Regions from separate parts of the Stenotrophomonas sp. DR822 genome, predicted to be linked through region 2. Evidence: riboswitches for the same ligand, from Rfam matches in the RefSeq annotation. Region 2 holds a riboswitch; the other holds the start of a gene.
The links. A riboswitch is a leader RNA that binds a small molecule or an ion and turns the genes downstream of it on or off. The one in region 2 is predicted to bind glycine.

Region 1: it holds a riboswitch for glycine, as region 2 does, so the genes downstream of both, K5K93_RS14895 (trimeric intracellular cation channel family protein) here and gcvP (aminomethyl-transferring glycine dehydrogenase) in region 2, are expected to answer to the same signal.

Annotation. Positions count from the first base shown of each region.
Region 1 is NZ_CP081826.1:3,245,797-3,256,404, reverse strand. Features, by position in the region: gene K5K93_RS14930 (primosomal protein N') at 1-1,044, shown strand, start outside; gene K5K93_RS14925 (glutathione S-transferase) at 1,113-1,733, opposite strand; gene K5K93_RS14920 (hypothetical protein) at 1,812-2,003, shown strand; gene K5K93_RS14915 (NYN domain-containing protein) at 2,061-2,855, opposite strand; gene K5K93_RS14910 (NAD(P)/FAD-dependent oxidoreductase) at 2,977-4,257, shown strand; gene K5K93_RS14905 (nuclear transport factor 2 family protein) at 4,325-4,750, opposite strand; gene K5K93_RS14900 (GIY-YIG nuclease family protein) at 4,823-5,080, opposite strand; glycine riboswitch at 5,121-5,210, shown strand; glycine riboswitch at 5,224-5,327, shown strand; gene K5K93_RS14895 (trimeric intracellular cation channel family protein) at 5,412-6,029, shown strand; gene K5K93_RS14890 (3-deoxy-7-phosphoheptulonate synthase) at 6,201-7,274, opposite strand; gene K5K93_RS14885 (hypothetical protein) at 7,527-7,787, opposite strand; gene K5K93_RS14880 (DUF6616 family protein) at 7,872-8,210, opposite strand; gene K5K93_RS14875 (DNA alkylation repair protein) at 8,287-9,024, opposite strand; gene K5K93_RS14870 (MarR family transcriptional regulator) at 9,021-9,521, opposite strand; gene K5K93_RS14865 (serine hydrolase domain-containing protein) at 9,700-10,608, shown strand, end outside.
Region 2 is NZ_CP081826.1:3,930,567-3,941,174, forward strand. Features, by position in the region: gene K5K93_RS17785 (amino acid permease) at 1-312, shown strand, start outside; gene K5K93_RS17790 (VOC family protein) at 415-825, shown strand; gene gcvP (aminomethyl-transferring glycine dehydrogenase) at 926-3,793, opposite strand; glycine riboswitch at 3,855-3,957, opposite strand; gene K5K93_RS17800 (multidrug effflux MFS transporter) at 4,257-5,483, shown strand; gene K5K93_RS17805 (siderophore-interacting protein) at 5,625-6,521, shown strand; gene K5K93_RS17810 (hypothetical protein) at 6,599-6,991, shown strand; gene K5K93_RS17815 (M2 family metallopeptidase) at 7,112-9,076, opposite strand; gene K5K93_RS17820 (phosphoethanolamine--lipid A transferase) at 9,614-10,608, opposite strand, start outside.

The DNA.
Region 1 (10,608 bases), 680 kb from region 2:
GGTGATGCCCGACCGCCGCGCGTGCGCATCCTCGACGTCCGCAAGCGTCCGCTGCGCGATGGCCTTTCCGCCGACGTACTGGCCGGCATCGGCGAACACCTGCAGCGTGGCCAGCAGGTGCTGGTGTTCAAGAACCGACGCGGCTATGCGCCGGTGCTGCTGTGCCACGACTGCGGCTGGACCGCACCCTGCAACCGCTGCGATGCACCGATGACCGTGCATGGCGGTGGCCGTCGCCTGCAATGCCATCACTGCGGTGCGCGGCAGCCGGCACCACTGGCCTGCCCCGCCTGTGGCAGCCTGGCCCTGCAGCCACAGGGCATCGGCACCGAGCGGCTGGAAGAACACCTGGTCAGTGCCTTCGCCGATTTCCCGGTGGTGCGCATCGACCGTGGCACCACCGCCCGTCGTGATGCGCTGGAGCAGCAGCTGGCCAAGCTCGGCGACGCGCCCGGCATCCTGGTCGGCACGCAGATCCTGGCCAAGGGCCACGACCTGCCCAAGCTGACGCTGGTGGTGGTGGTGGGCATCGACGAAGGGCTGTTCTCGGCCGATTTCCGCGCCAGCGAAAAACTGGCGCAGCAGCTGATCCAGGTAGCCGGCCGCGCCGGTCGCGCGCGCGATCCGGGTGAAGTGTGGCTGCAGACCCATCATCCGGGCCATCCGCTGCTGGAGACGCTGGTCAACGGTGGCTACCACCCGTTCGCGCAGGCCGAACTCAACCAGCGCCAGGCAGCCGGGTTCCCGCCCTTCGCGCACCTGGCATTGATGCGTGCCGAAGCACAACAGGTCGAGCATGCCAATGCGTTCCTGCTCGCTGCGCGGAAACTGCTGGGTGAACAGGACATGGTGGAGGCCTACGGGCCGATGCCGGCGCCGATGCCACGCCGTGCCGGTTATCAGCGCACGCAGCTGCTGCTGTCGGCGGCACAGCGGCCGCCGCTGCACGGGGTACTGGCACAGCTGGTGCCGCAGTTGTACGCGCTGCCGGAGGCACGCAAGGTGCGCTGGTCGCTGGATGTGGATCCGACGGATCTGTACTGAGGGCAATGCGCTGGGGTCGGATCCCTTTCCGCAGAAAAGGGTTCTGACCCCGAACGTCGCCCCTTCGCTTACGTCATCGGTGACATCACGCCGCGCTGGTACGCCGGGCGTTCGCGCAGACGCGCATACCACTCGGCCAGGTGCGGCAGGTCCGGGCGCTGGATCGGCAGTTCGAACCAGGCGTAGATCAACGAGCCCAGCGCGATGTCACCCATGGCGAACGTCTCGCCCGACAGCCACGGCTGCCTGGCCAGAGTTGCGTTGGGCAGCGCCAGGAAATCACCGGCGCGCACGATCGCTGCATTGATGCGCGCCTCATCGCGGTCGGCCGGTGCGGTGCGCATGATGCCCCAGATCAGTTCGGAGTACAGCGGCGCCATCCGCGAGGTGCTCCAGTCCATCCACTTTTCGGCCTGGGCGCGCTCCATCGGATCTTCGGCATACAGCGTGCCCAGCGAATAGCGCGCACTGAGGTAGCGCACGATGGTGTTCGACTCCCACAGCGGCAGGCCGTGGTCTTCGATCACCGGCACCAGGCCGTTCGGGTTCATCGCCACGTACTCCGGCGACTGCGTGCCACCGTGGCTGCCACCCACTTCGATGGACTCGTACGGCAGGCCGATTTCCTCGGCGCACCACAGCACCTTGCGGACGTTGCTGGAATTGCGGCGGCCCCAGATCTTCAACATGCGGGTTTCCTTGCGTGCAGCAGTGCGCCGCGATGGCGCGGAGCCGCTACGATACGCCCATCCACAGGGAGAGACGACATGACCGCATGGGATGCAGTGAACTACACGCTTCTGGCAGCAGGACTGGTGATGCTGGTGCTCGGGTACCGGCGCTCGAACCGCAACATGCTGCTGTGCGCCGGCGTGCTGCTGCTGGCCTTCAATGGCGTTGAAGACTTCGCCAACGGATTTGCGGAAGGCTATGCCGGCTCCAGCGCACGTACGCTGTAGCCACACCATGTCTTCTGCAGTGCTGCGCGACCGGCACACGCTGGGCAACGCCCGGCGCTACCGGTTCTTCTTCGGCAGCGCGCGTACGTAGGAGGACTTACCGTCCTTCTTCAGTTCGAACAAACCGATCGCCGCCAGCAGATCGCTGAGTTTGCCGTAACCGTAGTTGCGCGGATCGAACGAGGCCTGGTTGCCGATCTGGCTGCCGACCGGACCCAGGTGTGACCAGCCATCCTCGCCTTCTGCCGAGGACACCGCACGGCGCAGCATCTTCACCAGACGCGTGTCGCTGCGCATTTCCGCCCCGCTCTTGCGTGGGCGCGCATCATCGCTGGTGGCCTGCTCGCTGGGCGCCTGTCCGTTCGATGATTGTTCGTTCGCTGCCTGCTCCACATCCTGCACGCTGGCGTGGGTCTGGCCCAACGCTTCGAGGTAGGTGAACTTCGAGCACGCGTTGACGAAGGGTTCGGGCGTTTTCTTTTCGCCGAAGCCATACACCTTCACGCCATCGGTCAGCAGGCGCATCACCATCGGAGTGAAGTCGGCATCGCTGGACACGATTGCGAAGCCATCCAGGTTGCGCGCATACAGCAGATCCATCGCGTCGATCACCATCGCCATGTCCGACGCGTTCTTGCCCTTGCTGTAGGCGAACTGCTGGATCGGGCGGATCGCGTACTCGTGCAGCACCGCCTCCCAGCCCTTCAGTCGTGGGCTCTTCCAGTTGCCGTAGGCACGGCGGACGTTGGCCACACCGTAGCGCGCGACCTCGGCCAGGACTTCGTCGATCTTCGAGGCCGGTGCATTGTCGGCGTCGATCAACAGGGCGATGCGCTTTTCCGGTTCGCTCATGAACTCCTCACGGGCAGTTGCCTGAACCCGAGTATCGCCGATCCCGATGCACGCTGACGTGACAAGGAGCGGCCGTGCGAAGATGCCAGGCACTTCCCCCATGCCCCCCTGGAGTGAGTCGATGAGTCGTGATCGCGTCCCCCACCTGGTCGTAGTCGGCGGCGGTTTCGCCGGCCTGTGGGCCACCCGTGCGCTGGCCCGCGAACGCATACGCATCACCCTGGTCGACCGTCGCAACCACCACCTGTTCCAGCCGCTGCTTTACCAGGTGGCCACCGCCGGGCTGTCCGCTCCGGATATCGCCGCACCGCTGCGCCACATCCTCGGCCACCAGCGCAACGTGGAGGTGCGGCTGGGTGAAGTGGTGGCCATCGACAAGCAGGCCCGCCAGATACGCATGGCCGATGGCAGCACGCTGGACTACGACAGCCTGCTGCTGGCCACCGGTGCCACCCACGCCTACTTCGGTCACGACGAATGGGCCGACGATGCACCCGGCCTGAAGACGCTCGACGATGCCATCGCCCTGCGGCGCAAACTGCTGCTGGCGTTCGAACGCGCCGAAGCCGAACCGGACCCGGAAAAGAAGGCGGCATGGCTGAGCTTTGCCGTGGTGGGCGGTGGGCCGACCGGCGTCGAGCTGGCCGGCACCCTCGCGGAAATCGCCCGGCATACGCTGCGCAATGAATTCCGCCACATCGATCCGGCCAGCGCCAAGGTACGGCTGGTCGAGGCCGGTCCGCGCGTGTTGTCCACCTTCCCCGAAGTGCTTTCGCTGAAGGCACGCCGGCAGCTGGAAAAACTGGGCGTGGAAGTGATGACCGGCACGCCGGTGAGCCACATTGATGGACAGGGCTTCAAGCTGGGCGACCAGTTCGTGCCCGCGCGTACCGTGGTCTGGGCCGCCGGCGTGGCCGCCTCACCGTTGGCGCGCACCCTGGACGTGCCGCTGGACCGCGCCGGTCGCGTGCAGGTGCAGCCCGACCTGACCCTGCCTGGTCATCCGGAACTGTTCGTGGCCGGCGACCTTGCTGCGCTGAACCAGGCCAACGGCAAACCGGTACCGGGCGTTGCGCCTGCCGCCAAGCAGATGGGCAAGTACGTGGCGGACGTGATCCGCGCGCGCCTGCATGGCAAGGCAGCACCCGGGCCGTTCAAGTACGCCGACTTCGGCAACCTGGCCACCATCGGCCGCATGGCCGCGATCGTGCACCTGGGCAAGTTGCAGCTGTCCGGCGTGCTGGCCTGGTGGTTCTGGCTGGCCGCGCACGTGTTCTTCCTGATCGGGTTCCGCAACCGCGTCGTGGTGCTGTTGAACTGGGCGGTGGCGTACTGGAGCTACCAGCGCAGCGCGCGGATCATCTTCGGCGATGACCGCGAAGACCGGCGGCCGAAGCGGTAGGGTCCACACCATGCGTGGATGAATTTCTGTGCAGGTTGCATGGAGCGCAGCCACGCATGGCGTGGCTCTACTTCGGCTTCGGGTACCACAGCGCGTTGACGATGACCCAGCGCTGCTCGAAGCGGCCCATGTGGAAGTAGTCGACGAACCACGGGGTTTCCAGCCGCACCGATGCGACGTTGCCGGTCACGTCCAACACCGTGCAGCGGCGATCCCATTGATCCTTCGGGGTCTTCAACGCGCCCTGCTTGGTCAACGCAACCAGCTCTTCCTTCGACATCCGGCGCAGGCCCAGGCGCTCGTCCGGTGTATCACCGAGCACCGCACGTTTGGCCAGGTCCGGATGCAGGGAACGGGCGACGCGCTGCGGGTCGGCCTCCAGCTGGCCATCCACGTAGTCGTGGCAGGTGGCTTCGATGGCTGCGATCGTGGCGGCGTCGGCGACAGGGCTTGTCGCCGCAGCGACAGCGAACAACAGGGCAAGCGTGGACATCCGGGTCTCCAGCGCTGAGGGCTGGGCGATCATGGCATGGCCGGATGCGCCCGATCTACGCATGCCGTGGATCTACTGCAACAGCCAGGCCAGCTTGCGTTCGCGCGGCTGCCGCTTGAGCTCCCATTCGGCACGTGAGGCCGCTGCCCGGTCTGGGTACTCACGCACCGCCAGGACCCGCAGTGGCGGCCGCGACCGGGTGTAGCGGGCCCCCTTGCCGGCCTGGTGGGCAGCAAAGCGGGCCGGCACGTCGGTGCTGATGCCGGCGTAATAGCTGCCGTCGCGGCATTCGAGCAGGTACAGGAACCACGGGCGGGAAGGCGAAACCATGGCCGGATTATGCCGTGCTGCACTGCAGCGGATATACTGCCGCCCGAATGCAGGAGAGAGGCGCCGCGCTGGCGCCCGCCGAAGGCGCAGGCTCCCATGATCGCTCAGGCCGGTGGGCTGGAATCCCACCAACCATGCATTCGACTCGCCGAGCTGGAGAGAGGTCACCGGGCACGCCCGGGACGATCCGCCGAAGGGGCACGCGGCTCACGCCGCTGAACTCTCAGGCAAAAGGACAGCGGGAGCGGCACCGGTCATCGTCATCCCGTCATTGCGCAGGCAGTGGCGGTATGTGCGCATGGCCGGCCCCACCGCGCCCGGAGCCTGTCCCATGCTGCTGTCCATCATCTACCTGATCGCCATTTCCGCCGAAGCCATGACCGGTGCCCTGTCTGCCGGCCGCCGCCGCATGGACCTGTTCGGCGTGGTCATGATCGCCTGTGTCACCGCCCTCGGCGGCGGCTCGCTGCGCGACATCCTGCTTGGCCACTATCCGCTGGGCTGGGTGAAACACCCCGAGTACCTCGGCTTCACCGTGTGCGCGGCGCTGATCGCCACCTGGGTGGCGCGCTGGATGCACCACTTCCGCCGTACCTTCCTGGTGCTCGATGGCCTGGGCCTGATCGCCTTCACCCTGATCGGCTGCTCGATCGCGCGCGAGGCCGGCCATGCACTGCCGATCGTGCTGATCGCCGGCATGCTCACCGGCGCGTTCGGCGGCGTGCTGCGCGACATCCTCTGCAACGAGGTGCCGTTGATCTTCCAGAAGGAGCTGTACGCGATCATCTCGCTGCTGACCGGTGCGGTGTATCTGCTGTTGCTGCACTGGGGCGTGGCCGATGCCACGGCGATCCTGTGCTGCCTGGGCGGTGGTTTCGCCGTGCGTCTGCTGGCCATCCACTACCGCTGGGAAATGCCGAAGTTCGTGTACCACGACGAAGTGCATTGAGCGCTGACGTTCGCCGGGTTTCACACCACCCCGGCGATGTACCTGGCGCTGGCAAGAGTGCGCAGCGCCAGGCGCATCGCCGGTGCAGACGGGCCGGTCTCCAACTCCGACCGGCCCTGATCGCGGCCGCACCCCCGCAGGCGCTGGCCGCCATCCACACACGTGCCGCACTCAAGCGGCTTCGGACACCTTCACCTCACGGCGGGCGCGCACGGCAGCGGCAAGCCGCTCCAGCACCTGCACGGTGGTGTCCCAATCAATGCAGCCATCGGTGATGCTCTGGCCGTAGACCAGCGGCTGGCCTTCCACCAGCTCCTGGCGACCGCCGACCAGGTGGCTTTCGACCATCACACCGACGATGCGCTGCTCGCCGTCTTCCAGCTGGGTGGCGATGTCTTCGATCACCTTCGGCTGGTTTTCGTGGTTCTTCAGGCTGTTGGCGTGGCTGGCATCGATCATCAGGCGCGTCGGCAGCTTGGCCTTGGCCAGCGCCTGGCAGGCATCGGCCACGCTGGCCGCATCGTAGTTCGGCTGCTTGCCACCACGCAGGATCACATGGCAGTCGGGGTTGCCGGTGGTGGAGACGATGGCGGTGCCGCCCTGCTTGGTGACCGACAGGAAGTGATGCGGATTGGAGGCCGCGCCCACGGCATCAGCGGCGATCTTGACGTTGCCGTCCGTGCCGTTCTTGAAGCCGACCGGGCACGACAGCCCCGACGCAAGCTCGCGATGCACCTGGCTTTCGGTGGTGCGTGCACCGATCGCGCCCCATGCCACCAGGTCGGCGATGTACTGCGGCGAGATCACGTCGAGGAACTCGACGCCGGCCGGCAGGCCGAGCTTGTTGATGTCGCGCAGCAGGCCACGGGCGATGCGCAGGCCCTTGTCGATCTTGAAGCTGCCGTCCAGGTCCGGATCGTTGATCAGGCCCTTCCAGCCCACCGTGGTGCGCGGCTTCTCGAAGTACACGCGCATGACGATTTCCAGCTCGCCGGCCAGCGCATCGCGCATCGGCTTCAGGCGCTGTGCGTACTCGATGGCGGCTTTCGGGTCGTGGATCGAGCACGGCCCGACCACCACCGCCAGGCGGTCGTCGCGGCCGTGCAGGATCTGGTGCAGGGCGGCGCGCGAAGCGCTGACGGTGTCGGAGGCTTCGTCATCGCAGGGCAGCATCGCCAGCAGCTGGGCAGGCGGTGTCAGCGGTTCGATGGTGCGGATACGCAGGTCGTCGGTGTGCGGGGGCATGGTGAGGGGTCTCTACGGAAGGTGGGGGTCCGCAGCGTGGCGACATGAAAAAAGCCGCCAGGTTCGCTGGCGGCTTTCGGGAATGCGTCTGAAGCTTTCTTCAGGGTGAGCGCAATCCTTCCTCCGCCGGGGGCTTCGGAAAGTAATACCAATAAAAGCTGGCGTGGGTTGCGTTCATGGGATCTATTGATAACACAGGGTTTTGGCGGGTGCCAACTGTTTCATCCGCAACTGCGGGCGCGGTTCAGCGGACTATCGGCTGCCATGCACTTCCACATCCAGCAGCAGCGTCTCGTGGATGTCGACCCAACGCTCCACCACGCGGTCCAGTTCCTGCCTGGCCTCATCAAGCTGTTCGGGGTTGAGCATGGACCTGGCCGTATACAGATCGGACACCAGCTGCCGCAGGGTGGCTTCCTGGATGGCCACCACCGGCCCTTCCAGGCCGGGTACCTGCAGCGCTGGACTGCTGCCCAGCGCTCCGTACAACGTCACCTGGATCTTGCTCTGCATGCTCGACTTCCCTGCGGATGGATGCGGCCGAGCGCCATCTTTACCTGGAATGGATGACACGCGCATGTGCCACCGCAGGCCGCGTTACAGCGCTGCAAGATCCGCAAGGTGCTGGGCCATCGCATCCACCGCGCCCACGGCATTGGTGGTGGCGAAGTAGTCATGCCAGCCAGTGGCACTGATGGCGGCCACCAGGGCATCGGCATCTGCACGGCTGCCGCACCTCCAGACCGCGTAGTACTGCTCGGTGCTGGCATATGACACGTCGCTGGCCACGCGGCCCATCGCCAACGGTGCGATGCGTGCGGGATCCAATTGCTGCATGCCGGCGCCGATGCGGGTGAAGAAGGCGTTCCGCTGTTCCGCGCACAGCGCTTTCCAGGCCGGCGTCGCCGCGTACAGCTCGATGAGGAGGTGGGACATGTGGTCTTCCTTGAGGGTCGTGGGAGTGCCGGCCAGCGGCCGGCACTACCGGGAAACGTGGGTGAACGGTACGGCGCTACAGCGAGCGCAGCGCGCGCTTGCGGATGTACCTATTGGCTGCGCTGTCGTGCGTTGACTGCCACCGCGTGCACACATCGCGCACCCATCCAGGCTGGCTCTTGCCGGCGTCGTTCAGCCAGTTGCCGACCGAGTCCTGCACGTAGCGCTCGGGATCGTCAGCGAGCGCCTCCAGCAGGGGCAACGCGTGCTCGGGTTGCTGCTTGAACAACACAACGTGCGTGGCCCATACACCGCGGGGGCGAAGCGCCTCACAGGCAAAGCGGCGCAGACGGGGCGAGCGCTGCTGCGTCCAGGGGTGCAGCAGGGCAAGCGCTTCCAGCGGCTCGGCGACGATATCGCTACGCAGGGCCAACCATGCCCATTCCCGCACACCGAAGTGCGGATCATCTGCCAGCGGACGCATCGCCTGCAGCTTGTCGGCCAATGCCGTCCGCACGTCGCCGCCGATCAGATAACAGGCCCATCCGCGCACGGTGTCGGAGGGATGCGCCTGCCAGCAGTGCACGTCCCCCTGCCCCGCCTCGCGCAGCACCGCTGCGGCCAATGCCATGCGCTGGGTGATTCCCTTGCCTGCAGCGGCGCGCATGCGCTGCGTGGATGCCTGGGGCAAGGTCGGTGCCACCGCCTGCAGCAGTGCGGCGAAATCCACTGCGAGGCACTCGGCCAGGTGCGTGCTGGATACGCTGCCCGCATTGAGTGCCTGCAGGCGTGCCGTGCCGATGGTGCCGCTCATGTGCCTGTTTCCTGGCCTGCGTCGGTGTGTCGCCAGACTTTTTCCAGCAGCAGCGACAACTGCACCTGTTCACCGGAATCAAGGCCGTTGAACAGTCCACCGATCCATTGGGTGTGCTGGTCGAACAGATCGTCAGCCAGGCGCTTGCCGCGCGCGGTCAGCACGATCTGCAGACGGCGGCCGTCCTCGGCGTCACTGCGCCGCTGCAGCAGGCCGTCACGCTGCAGACCATCAAGCAGTCCGCTGATGGTGGCGCGGGTGACGCCGGCACGCTCGGCCAACGTATGCGGTGGCAAGGTGCCACCAGCGCCGTGCAGGAGGAACAGCACCACGAAGCGGCCTTCGCTGAGGCCGTGCGGCGCCAACCGTGCGGCGCAGTCGCGGTCGATGGCGGTGGACAGCGAAAGCAGCTGGAAGCACAGACGAAGCTGGGCCAGGTGGGGATCGCCGCGACGGCCAGCCTCCTGGAGGAGAGCCGTGTGTTTTGCTTCAAGCATCCATCATATCCATGATGATTAGGCGCCATATTATATTCACGATCCCGCAGGGCGCAAGCCCGGACCGGGTTGCCGCAGGGCATGACGCGGCGCCGCCCCAGGGCCTGGCTACGGTCGACCGGCGCCGGCAGCCAAAGCTGCGGTAGCATCGCGCCACGTCCCGCCAGGAGTTCCACGCATGTGCCGTGTCGTCCTGTTGTTGCTGACGCTGTTGCCGATCGCCGTAGTCGCCGCGCCCCCTCCGCTGCCCTCGCCAGCCCGCATTGATGCCCAGGCGCGACGGCTGATGCAGGCCGCACACGCACGTGGCATGGCGCTGGCGGTGATCGACGCTGGCAAGGTGGTGCACGTGGCCGCCTATGGCGAGCGCAACGCCGCCGGCGAACCGCTGCGTACCGACACCGTGATGTACGCCGCTTCGTTGACCAAGATGGCCTTTGGCCACCTGGTCGCGCAGCTGGCACAGGACCAGGTGATCGCGCTGGACGCCGGCATTGCCACGTATCTGGACAAGCCGTTGCCGGACTACCCCGTCGATACGAAGCACTACGCCGATTACAGCGTATTGGCCGGCGACGAACGCTGGCGCCGGCTCACCCCGCGCCTGCTGCTCAATCATGGCAGCGGCTTTGCCAACTTCGCGTTTCTGGAACCGGATGGCAGGCTGCAATTCCATTTCGATCCGGGCAGCCGCTACGGCTATTCCGGCGAAGGCTTGATCCTGCTGCAGTTCGTGCTCGAACGGGGGCGCCTTGGCCAGGACATCGGCGCGCTGATGCAGCGGCGCGTGTTTGATCGCTTCGGCATGCCCCGCACCAGCATGATGTGGCGCGGGGATTTCGCCGCCAACCTGGCCGACGGCTGGACCGCCGATGGCACGCCCGAGCCGCATGACGAGCGCAGCCGGGTGCGGGCTGCCGGCTCGATGGATACCACCATCGCCGACATGGCCAACTTCGCAGCGGGCTATGTGCGCGGCGAAGGCCTTTCAGCGGCGATGCGGCAGGAGCTGGTACGTCCGCAGTTGCCGATCACCACGGCCAGCCAGTTTCCGACCCTGCAGGCGGAACTGCCGGTAGCGGAGCGG
Region 2 (10,608 bases):
GAACTGCTGTTCCCGGACAAGGTGTTGCCGGTGCTGCTGAACATCGTCGGCTCCACCTGCCTGCTGGTGTGGACGTTGTCGCTGGTCTCGCAACTGGTGCTGCGCCGTCGCGCCGACCGCCTGGGCACGCGCCTGCCGTTCCGCATGGCGGGCTTCCCGTGGCTGACTGTCTGTGCGCTGGCGATCCTGGCGCTGATCTTCGGCCTGTTGCTGAGTGAAGCGCATACGCGCCTGCAGTTCCTGTCCATGGTGGCGCTGACGGCGACCATCGCGGCCAGCAGCGCCATCGCCCGGCGCATGCGCGAGGCGTGATGGGGCCGCCGGGCATGGCCCGGCGCTACCACGGGGGCTGCACATCCGCCGTGCCATCCTGATCGGGTGGGCCATCACCGGCCCGACGAACGGGAGCACCGCATGCTGCGCAGCCGTCCCTTCCTGATGTTCACCGGCCAGGCCGAAGCGGCGCTGGCCGTGTATGCCGAAGCCTTCGCCGAATTCCGCCTGCTGGCCCTGCAGCGCCACCCGGACGGGGCGGGCGCGGGCGTGCCCGGGCAGGTTCGCCAGGCCATTTTCCTGCTCGGCGGCACCCACTACCTGTGCTTTGACAGCCTGGATATGCACGACTTCACCTTCACGCCCTCGATCTCGCTGTTCGTCGAGTGTTCCGGCGCCGAATCATTCGAGCGTGCCGCGCGCGTGCTGGGTGACGGCGGGCACTGGCTGATGCCGGTGGGCGAGCAGGATTTCAGCAGCCGCTACGGCTGGGTGCAGGACCGCTTCGGCGTGTCGTGGCAGTTGAGCCTGGGGCAGATGCCCGACCCGTGACGCGTTCTGCCGCTGCGCTCGCCGGGCATGGCCCGGCGCTACCGGAAAACAAGAACGGCCCGCTTGCGCGGGCCGTTCTCATTTCCGATGCCGCGATGGCTTACGCCTCGACTTCATCATCCTTGTAGGCATCGACCGGGATGCAGGCACACATCACGTTCTTGTCGCCGTACACGTTGTCGACGCGGGCGACCGGCGGCCAGTACTTCTGCAGCTTCAGGCTCGGCAGCGGGAAGGCGGCCAGCTCGCGGGGGTAGGCGTGGGTCCACTCGCTGGCGGTCACGGCCGTGGCCGTGTGCGGGGCGTTCTTCAGCGGGTTGTCCTCGCGGTCCAGGCGGCCGTCTTCGATCGCGGTGATCTCTTCGCGGATCTGGATCATCGCGTCGATGAAGCGGTCCAGCTCGTGCAGCGATTCGCTTTCGGTCGGTTCGACCATCAGCGTGCCGGCCACCGGGAAGCTCAGGGTGGGGGCATGGAAGCCGAAGTCGATCAGGCGCTTGGCCACGTCTTCGGCACCGATGCCGCTGGCCTTCTCCAGCGGACGCACGTCCAGGATGCACTCGTGCGCGACCAGGCCGTTGCGACCGGTGTACAGGGTCTTGAAGTGCGGGGCCAGGCGCTTGGCGATGTAGTTGGCGTTGAGCTGGGCGACCTGGGTGGCCTTGCGCAGGCCCTCGGTGCCCATCATCGCGATGTACATCCAGCTGATCGGCAGGATCGAGGCGCTGCCGAAGCTGGCGGCGCTGACCATGCCGACCGGACCGTTGTCACCCAGCTTGCCCGGCAGGAACGGGGCAAGGTGCGACTTGACCGCACACGGGCCAACGCCCGGGCCGCCGCCGCCGTGCGGGATGCAGAAGGTCTTGTGCAGGTTCAGGTGCGAAACGTCCGAACCCCACTTGCCCGGCTTGGCCACGCCGACCAGGGCGTTCATGTTGGCGCCGTCGGTGTACACCTGGCCGCCATGCTTGTGGATGATCTCGCAGATCTCCACCACCTCTTCCTCGAACACGCCGTGCGTGGACGGGTAGGTCATCATGATCGCGGCCAGGCGGTCGCTGTACTTCTCGGCATTGAGGCGGATGTCTTCAACGTCGACGTTGCCGTTGGCATCGGTCTTGGTGACCACGACCTTCATGCCGCACATCTGCGCCGAGGCCGGGTTGGTGCCATGCGCCGAATCCGGAATCAGGCAGATGTCACGGTGATCTTCGCCACGCGAGCGGTGGTAGGCGCGGATCGCCAGCAGGCCGGCGTACTCGCCCTGCGCACCGGAGTTTGGCTGCAGGCTGACGGCGTCGTAGCCGGTGCACTCGACCAGCATCGCTTCCAGCGAATCGATCAGTTCCTTGTAGCCCAGCGCCTGCTCGGCCGGCACCAGCGGGTGGATCTGCGAGAACTCCGGCCAGGTCACCGGGATCATTTCGGCGGTGGCGTTGAGCTTCATGGTGCACGAGCCCAGCGGGATCATCGTGCGGTCCATCGCCAGGTCCTTGTCGGCCAGCGAACGCAGGTAGCGCAGCAGTTCGTGCTCGCTGTGGTGGGTGTTGAACACCGGGTGGGTCAGGAACGCGGACTGGCGCAGCAGGCCGGCCGGCAGCGCATCGGCGGTGCTGGCATCGAGCGCGTCCACATCAACGGTGGCACCGAACAGCGCGCCTACGGCGACGATGTCGGCGCGGGTGGCGGTCTCGTCCAGGCTGATGCCGACCGAACTGCTGTCGATCGCACGCAGGTTGTAGCCGGCGGCACGGGCCTTGGCATGGATCGCGTCGGCGTCGACACCGGTGACGTGCAGCGTGTCGAAGAAGTCGGCACCGACCTGCACACCGGCAGTGCGCAGCGCGCTGGCCAGGATGGCGGCCAGGCGATGGGTGCGGCGGGCGATGCGGGTCAGGCCTTCCGGGCCGTGGTAGACGGCGTACATCGAGGCCATCACCGCCAGCAGCACCTGTGCGGTGCAGATGTTGGAGGTGGCCTTCTCGCGGCGGATGTGCTGTTCGCGGGTCTGCAGGGTCAGGCGGTAGGCCGGGTTGCCCTGTGCGTCGATCGAGACGCCGATCAGGCGGCCCGGCATCGAACGCTTGTAGGCGTCACGGCAGGCCATGAACGCCGCATGCGGGCCACCGAAGCCGAACGGCACGCCGAAACGCTGGCTGTTGCCGACCACGATGTCCGCACCCCATTCGCCCGGGGCGGCCAGCAGGGTCAGTGCCAGCAGGTCGGTGGCCACAGCCACCAGGCCGCCGCGCGCGTGCACGGCATCGACCAGCGCCTTGTAGTCGCCCACCTGGCCGAAGGTGTCCGGGTACTGCAGCAGCAGGCCGAAGGCTTCCGCTTCCAGCGCTTCGGCCGGGGTGCCCACGCGCAGCACGATGCCCATGGGTTCGGCGCGGGTGCGCAGCAGTTCCAGCGTCTGCGGGTGCACGGCGTCGTGCACGAAGAAGGTGTCCGACTTCGACTTGGCCGAGCGCTTGGCCAGGGTCATCGCTTCAGCGGCGGCCGTGGCTTCGTCCAGCAGCGAGGCGTTGGCGATTTCCATGCCGGTCAGGTCGGCACACAGGGTCTGGAAGTTGATCAGCGCTTCCATGCGGCCCTGCGAGATTTCCGCCTGGTACGGGGTGTAGGCGGTGTACCAGGCCGGGTTTTCCAGGATGTTGCGCAGGATCACGTTCGGCGTGTGGGTGCCGTAGTAGCCCTGGCCGATGAAGCTGCGCAGCACGGTGTTCTTGTCGGCGATCGCGCGGATCTTCGCCAGCGCCTGCACTTCGGTGATCGACTCCGGCAGCGCCAGCGGTGCCGGCGACTTGATCTTGGCCGGCACGATGGCATCGGTCATCGCATCCAGCGAGGCGTGGCCGATGACGCCGAGCATCTGCGCGATCTCGGCATCGTTGGGGCCGATGTGGCGCTCGACGAACGCCGAATGGTGCTCGAGCTCACGCAGGGAAGGGGTGTTCTGGGACATGGCGAAGGATCCGTCAGGAAAGGGCACACGCACGGGCACAAGCCGCCGGTCGGCGGTCTGCGGGCGCCCCTCTGTCCTTTTGCCTGAGAGTTTAAAAGCGCGGAAAACCGCAGCTTCGTGCCCCTTCGGCGCCGGATCGAACCGGTCTCTCCAGAGTTCTGTTACGGGTGGTATCGGGCCTGAGCGATTACGGGCGTTGCGCCTTCGGCAGCGGTGACCTGCTTCTCCCACCGTGTTGCCCGCCGATTATAGCTCGTTGCCGGCGCCTGACGGTGGCCCGGGCTGGCCTCACGGGGCTGAATGGCCGATGGTCCGGGCGTGCGTTCTGTGCATCCTTGCATGGCATCGCGCGCATTCCCCACCTATGATGGTGGGATTCTCGTATTCATCTGGCGCCGTCCCTGCTGCAGGGGATCGGCGCCCGCCGTGCGTGTCATGCATGGCCCTGCCGGACGCTTGCCCGATGACCGCCGCCGTTGCTCCTTCCACCCGCCGCATGGCCCTGTTGCTCGCTGGCCTGGCCATGTTCGGTCCGTTCTCGATCGACACCATCTTTCCCGCGTTTCCGCAGCTGGCCCAGCGCCTGGCGGTGGACGAGGTGGCGGTGCAGCAGACCATCAGCGTCTACCTGCTGTTCTACGGCCTGATGAGCCTGGCCCATGGCCCGCTGTCCGATGCGTGGGGGCGCAAGCGGGTGATCCTCGGCGGCCTGGTGATCTTCGTCGGCGCCTCGGTGGGCTGTGCGTTGTCTACCGACCTGACCACGCTGCTGGCGTTCCGCGCACTGCAGGGCCTGTCCGCCGGCGTGGGCATGATCGTCGGCCGCGCGGTGATCCGCGATCTGTACCACGGCCACGACGCGCAGCGGCTGATGAGCCAGGTGTCGATGCTGTTCGGTATCGCCCCGGCCATCGCGCCGATCATCGGTGGCTGGATCCTGCTCAGCGGTGCCGGCTGGCCGCTGATCTTCTGGTTCCTGGTGGTGTTCGCGCTGGTGCTGCTGGCGGCCACCGCGCGCTTCCTGCCGGAAACCCATCCGGTGCAGGCGCGGATCGCCCTGTCGCCACGCACGTTGCTGCGCGATTACGTGCGCATCGGCTTCAACCCGCGGTTCCTGCGCCTGGCCCTGGCCGGCAGCATCGGGTTCGGCGGCATCTTCCTGTACATCTCCTCGGCGCCGGCCATCGTGATGCAGCACCTGCATCTGGGTGAAGGTGGCTTTGCGTGGTTGTTCATTCCCACCATCGGCGGCATGACCACCGGTTCGTTCCTGTCCGGGCGCATGGCCGGGCACAGCACACCGACCCGGCAGGTCGCGCTCGGTTTCAGCCTGTGTGCGGTCTCTGCCGTGCTGAACATCGGCTACGTCACCCTGGCGCCGCAGTTCGCGCTGCCGTGGGCGGTGATGCCGATCTTCCTTGGCGGCATGGGCATGGCGCTGATCTTCCCGATCCTGGCGCTGGCGGTGCTGGACATGTATCCGCTGCAGCGCGGCCTGGCGTCGTCGCTGCAGGCGTTCGTGCAGCTGATGATCAGCACCGTGGTGGCCGGCGTGGTATCGCCGCTGCTGCACAACAACCCGCTGCACCTGGCACTGGGACAGGCGGGCTTCTTCGCGGCCGGCTTCGTGTTCTGGTACTGGGAGCACCAGCGCGAGCGCGCATCAGAGGCAGCCAGCACGGCGCATTGAGCGTCGTGCAGGGGTAGGGCGCGTCATCACGCGCGGATCCGTTGCGGCGCTGCGGCCAGGGATTAGGCTGGGGTTTCCAGCGAGCCGGTTCGTGGGTGCACGACAGCCAGCCATTCCGATGTCGTCGCATGAGGTACCCGCATGGCTGCGCAGCAGACCTACCGGATGTTCGAGGTGGCGCTGAAGGAGCGCCGCGTTCTTTCTCCTTCCCTGGACCGCATGGTGTTCACCGGCGCCGACGTGGCGCACATGAAGACCGAAGGCCCGGACCAGCGTATCAAGGTGTTTTTCCCTTTGCCCGGCCAGGACGCGCCGGACGTGCCCAGCGGCGAAGACTGGTATGACCGTTACCGGGCACTGCCCGATGAGGCGCGGCCGCCGATGCGCACCTTTACTCTCCGCCAGCTGCGTGCCGGCGAGTGCGAGGTCGACGTCGACTTCGTGCTGCATGGCCAGACCGGACCGGCCTCGCGCTGGGCCACGCATGCACGGCCGGGCGACCGCGTGGTGCTGCTGGCCCCCGATGCCGACTGTGCGGACAGCAGCGAGGGCTGGGAATGGAAGCCGCCAGCCGGGGTAGGCCAGGTGCTGCTGGTGGCCGATGAGACCGCGTTGCCGGCGGTGGCCGGCATCCTCGAGGAACTGGCCGGGCTGGCCGATCCGCCGCGCACGCTGGCCCTGCTGGAGATCGCCCAGGCCGGTGATGCGGTGCCATTGAAGGCCCCGGCTACGGCCGAACTGGTGTGGTTGCCACGCGGGGAGCAGGCCCATGGGCAGCGGTTGCTGCAGGCGGTGCAGGCGCGGCTGGCGGCGGCCGCGACCGTCGCCGGGGCTGCCGAACTGGACGACATCGACGTTGATGCGCAGATCCTGTGGGAGCAAGCGGACGCCAGCGCGGACGGCGCGCTGTATGCCTGGGTAGCGGGCGAGGCCGGCGCGGTGATGGCGATCCGCCGGCATCTGCTGAAAGACTGCGGCCTGGATCGCCGCGCGATCACCTTCATGGGGTACTGGCGGCAGGGGCGGGTACTGGACTGAGCCGCTACCGCATCGGCGTGAACCGGCATGCAGGGGGTGTGGGTTATCCTTGCGCCCCCGCAATGCAAGCCCCACTGATGTCGACCTCTTCCAAATCCCGCCGCGACCAGCGCCGTCGCCAGGAACAGCAGGCTGCCAACAAGGCCGCCGCCACTGCCTCGCCCGTCGAGCCGCACGCCGAGCTGCGCGACACGCAGCGCACGCTGCTGGCCGGCATCGTCCGCCGCGACGGCGAATGGGTGCTGGGCATGGATGGCCGCATCGCCGGCCAGAGCGAAAGTGCGGCCCAGGTGCTGGCGCTGATCATGCAGGCCGGTGAGCTGCACGAACGGCAGGGCACGCCCGTGCGCTTGATTTACTCGGATGCGCTGCGCGATGCGGCGCAGGCCGAAGCCAACGAGAAGGGGCAGACCTTCGAGGAATTCAAGGCCGCACTGGCTGCGCAGCTGGCGGCGAAGAAGAGCAACTGATCCTCATTGCGGTAGCGCCGGGCCATGCCTGGTGGCTTTTCATTACGCCGCTGCGCTCGCCGGGCACGGCCCGGCGCTACCGAAAGGGAAAGGGCGGATCCTCGCGGATCCGCCCTTTTTTCATTTCGCTGCCGGTGCCGCGCTGGCCTGCCAACCGCACATCTGGCCTTCGTTCTGCTGCTTCAACCAGGCATTGACCGGGCTGAAGTACTCGATCATCGGGCCGGCATCGAGCTTGTCCGAGCCGGTCAGTTCCTTCAGCGTGGCCTGCCACGGCTGGCTGGCACCCTTGCTCAGCATCGCCCAGTATTTCTGGCCGGCTTCCTTGTTGCCGTAGAAGGTGCACTCGTGCAGCGGGCCCTTGAAGCCGGCGGCATCGCACAGGCCCTTGTAGAACTGGAACTGCAGGATGCGCGCCAGGAAGTAGCGGGTATACGGGGTGTTGCCCGGCACGTGGTACTTGGCACCCGGGTCGAAGAATTCCTCGCCACGGGCGCTGGCCGGGGCCACGCCCTGGTACTTGGCCTTCAGGTCCCACCATGCCTTGTTGTAGTTGTCCGGGGTGATCGAACCATCGAACACGCCCCAGCGCCAGCGGTCGATCATCAGGCCGAACGGCAGGAACGACACGCCCGACAGCGCCATGCGCATCTGGTTGTTGATGACCGCTTCGCGGCTCTCGGTCGGCGCGTCGACCAGCCCGATCGAGCTGAGGTACTTCGGCGTCATCGCCAGCACGATGGTGTCGCCGATCGCTTCATGGAAGCCATCGTTGGCGCCGCCCTGGAACAGCGGCGGCAGCGGGTTGTAGGCCAGGTCGTAATAGATGTGGCCCAGCTCGTGGTAGATGGTGGTGAAGTTCTCTTCGTTGGGCTTGATGCACATCTTGGTGCGCACATCGCCTTCCATGTTCATGTCCCACGCACTGGCGTGGCAGACCACGTCGCGGTCATCGGGCTTGATGAACTGGGTCTTGTCCCAGTACGACTGCGGCAACGACGGCATGCCCAGCGAGACGTAGAAATCCTGTGCACGCTCGGTCATCTGCTTGGCGGTGCGCAGTTCGGCCTCGCGTTGCGCCTTGTACTGCGCGGCTACGTTCGCATCCTTGCCGGCCTTGGCCAGCGCCGCGCTCAGGTTGGTCTGGTACTGCTTTTCCAGCGCCGCGGTGATGTCCAGGCTGCCGGCGCCCGGGTACGGTTCCAGCTGGTCCCACAGGTTGGACCAGTCCTGCTGCCACATGTTGCCCATCAGGTGCGCGGCGATCAGGCCGTTGCCCACCTCGGCCTTGTCCTTGCCATAGGTCTTGTCCAGCTTGCCGCGCGCGTAGCAGTGCAGCTGCTCGTACATCGGCTTGACCTGCTCCCACAGGCGATCGGTTTCCGGGCCGATCTGCTCCGGCGGCATGTCATAGCCACTGCGCCACATCTGCCCGGCATCGGTGAAGCCCATGCCCTTGGCACCTTCATTCACCAGGCCGACGAACTTCTGGTAATCACCGCGCATGCTCCTGGTGGTGCTGTGCCAGCCCTGCCAGGCATCGAGCTGCTGGTCATAGTCGCGGCTGCGCGCCAGCACCTGCTCCAGTTCGCCCAGCTGGCGGCAGGAGTTGGGATCGTTGGCGTCGGTGCAGTACTTGCCTGCGCCGTAGCTGCCTTCCATGCGGGTGGCGATCTGGGTCAGCTCGGCCAGCTTGGCCGGGTCGCGCGGCGCCGGCATCGACGACATCAGCTTCAGCAGATGGATCGCGCGCTTGCTGTCTTCGCTCATCGGCTTGCCATCGAACTTGCCGGCCTGCTCGATCCAGCTGTTGAGCTGGGTCAGCGAACGCTCGTTGGCCTTGGCCGCGATGCGCTCTGAATCGCTGTTGATGTAGGTGGAGGACAGCCACTGCGCCGAGGTCATCTCCGGGTAGGCCGCCTTGAATTCGGCATTGATGCGGGCCACGAACTGGTCAGCGGTTTCGCCGGCCGGTGCGCTGCTGCTGGCGGTCTCGGCGCCTGGGGTGGGTTCCTTCTTGCAGGCGGCCAGGGCCAGCGTGGCGGCGGCGATTGCCGAGGCCAGCAGGAGATGACGGTGTTTCACGGGCGGTCCTTGGGTGGTGAACGACCGCCGAAGGCTAGTGGGCAGGCGTTGCCACCGCAAGTGGCGGAAGTCGGCCGGGCGGCGCCCGGGGACCGCGACATCGCATGCGCGCTGTCGCTCCCACGCTTCGCTGCGCGAAACGTGGGCCCCACTTACCCGCTCCCAGACCCCCGCCGCTTCGCGGCCGCCCCCTGACTCAGGGGGCTTTGCCCCAGACGCAATTCGGTGATGGCAGTAGATCCACGCCATGCGTGGATGAGACCTGTCAGAAATCGAGACTCAAATTCGGATCCGACCCCGTGCCGACCAACGGTCGGCACCCACCAACAGCAGCGGAAATCTGTCGAAGGCGGGGTGGGTCCGGTGGCGGGAGTGTCCGCGGCATGGATGCCGCGGCCAAGCCCCCATGGACGGGTTTACGGCGTCTCCCGCCACCGGACCCACCCCGCCATCCCTCAGGAAAACCGCTTCTGCGTCTGCTTCGGCTGTTGCTGTTGCTTGCAGCAGGTGCAGGGCTGCTAGCCCTGCCGAACAACTCTAACTCTCGCAGTTGGCGAACAGGTCGCGATCGCGCTCGTACAGCGAGGTCTTCACCTGCATCAGCCCCAGCACCGACGGGAACAGGTTGTCGTGGTCGGTGTAGCTGGCCGAGCGCTTGCGCACGCACTGCAGGTCCAGTCCACGGCTGCTGGCGAAGCCCGGCGAGAACCACATCGTCATCGGCACCCGGGTCTGCTCGGCCGGTGCGATCGCGTACGGCACACCGTGCAGGTACAGGCCCTTTTCGCCCAGCGATTCACCGTGGTCGGACAGGTAGATCATCGCCGTGTCGTAGTCCTGCAGGCCCTGCAGCGTGCCGATGGTCTTGCTCAGGAAATGATCGGTGTACAGCACGGCGTTGTCGTAACTGTTGGTGATCTCTTCGCGCGAGCAGCGACCAATGTCCTGGGTGTCACAGGTCGGGGTGAAGCGGCGGAAGGCGGGCGGGTAGCGCTCGAAATAGGCCGGGCCATGGTTGCCCAGCTGGTGCAGCACCACCACCCGATCACCCGGGCGCGCACGCACCTGCGTCGCCAGGTCCTGCAGCAGGATCTCGTCCATGCAACGGCCATCGGCACACAGCCCCGGCGTGGTCGCGTCCGACAGCGACTGGAAGTCCAGGCCCTCGCATACGCCCTTGCAGCCGGACTGGTTGTCGCGCCACAGCGGCGCGATGCCCGCGCGGTTCAGTACATGCAGCAACGACTGGTGCGCACGGATCTTCTTCTCGTCGTACTCGTGGCGTCCCCAAGGCGAGAACAGGCAGGGCAGCGAAACCTCGGTGCTGGTACCGCAGGAGTGCATGTCCGGGAAATTGACCACCGCCGCCTGGGCCAGCTCCGGCGTGGTATTTCGGCCACCATTCAGGCCCCAGTTCTGCGCACGCACCGTTTCGCCCATCACGATCACCAGCAGGCGTGGCTTGCTGGTCGCTGCGCGCGGGGTCGCCTTGGCATCGGTACCGATCGGCAGCTTCGGCGCGCGCTGCACCG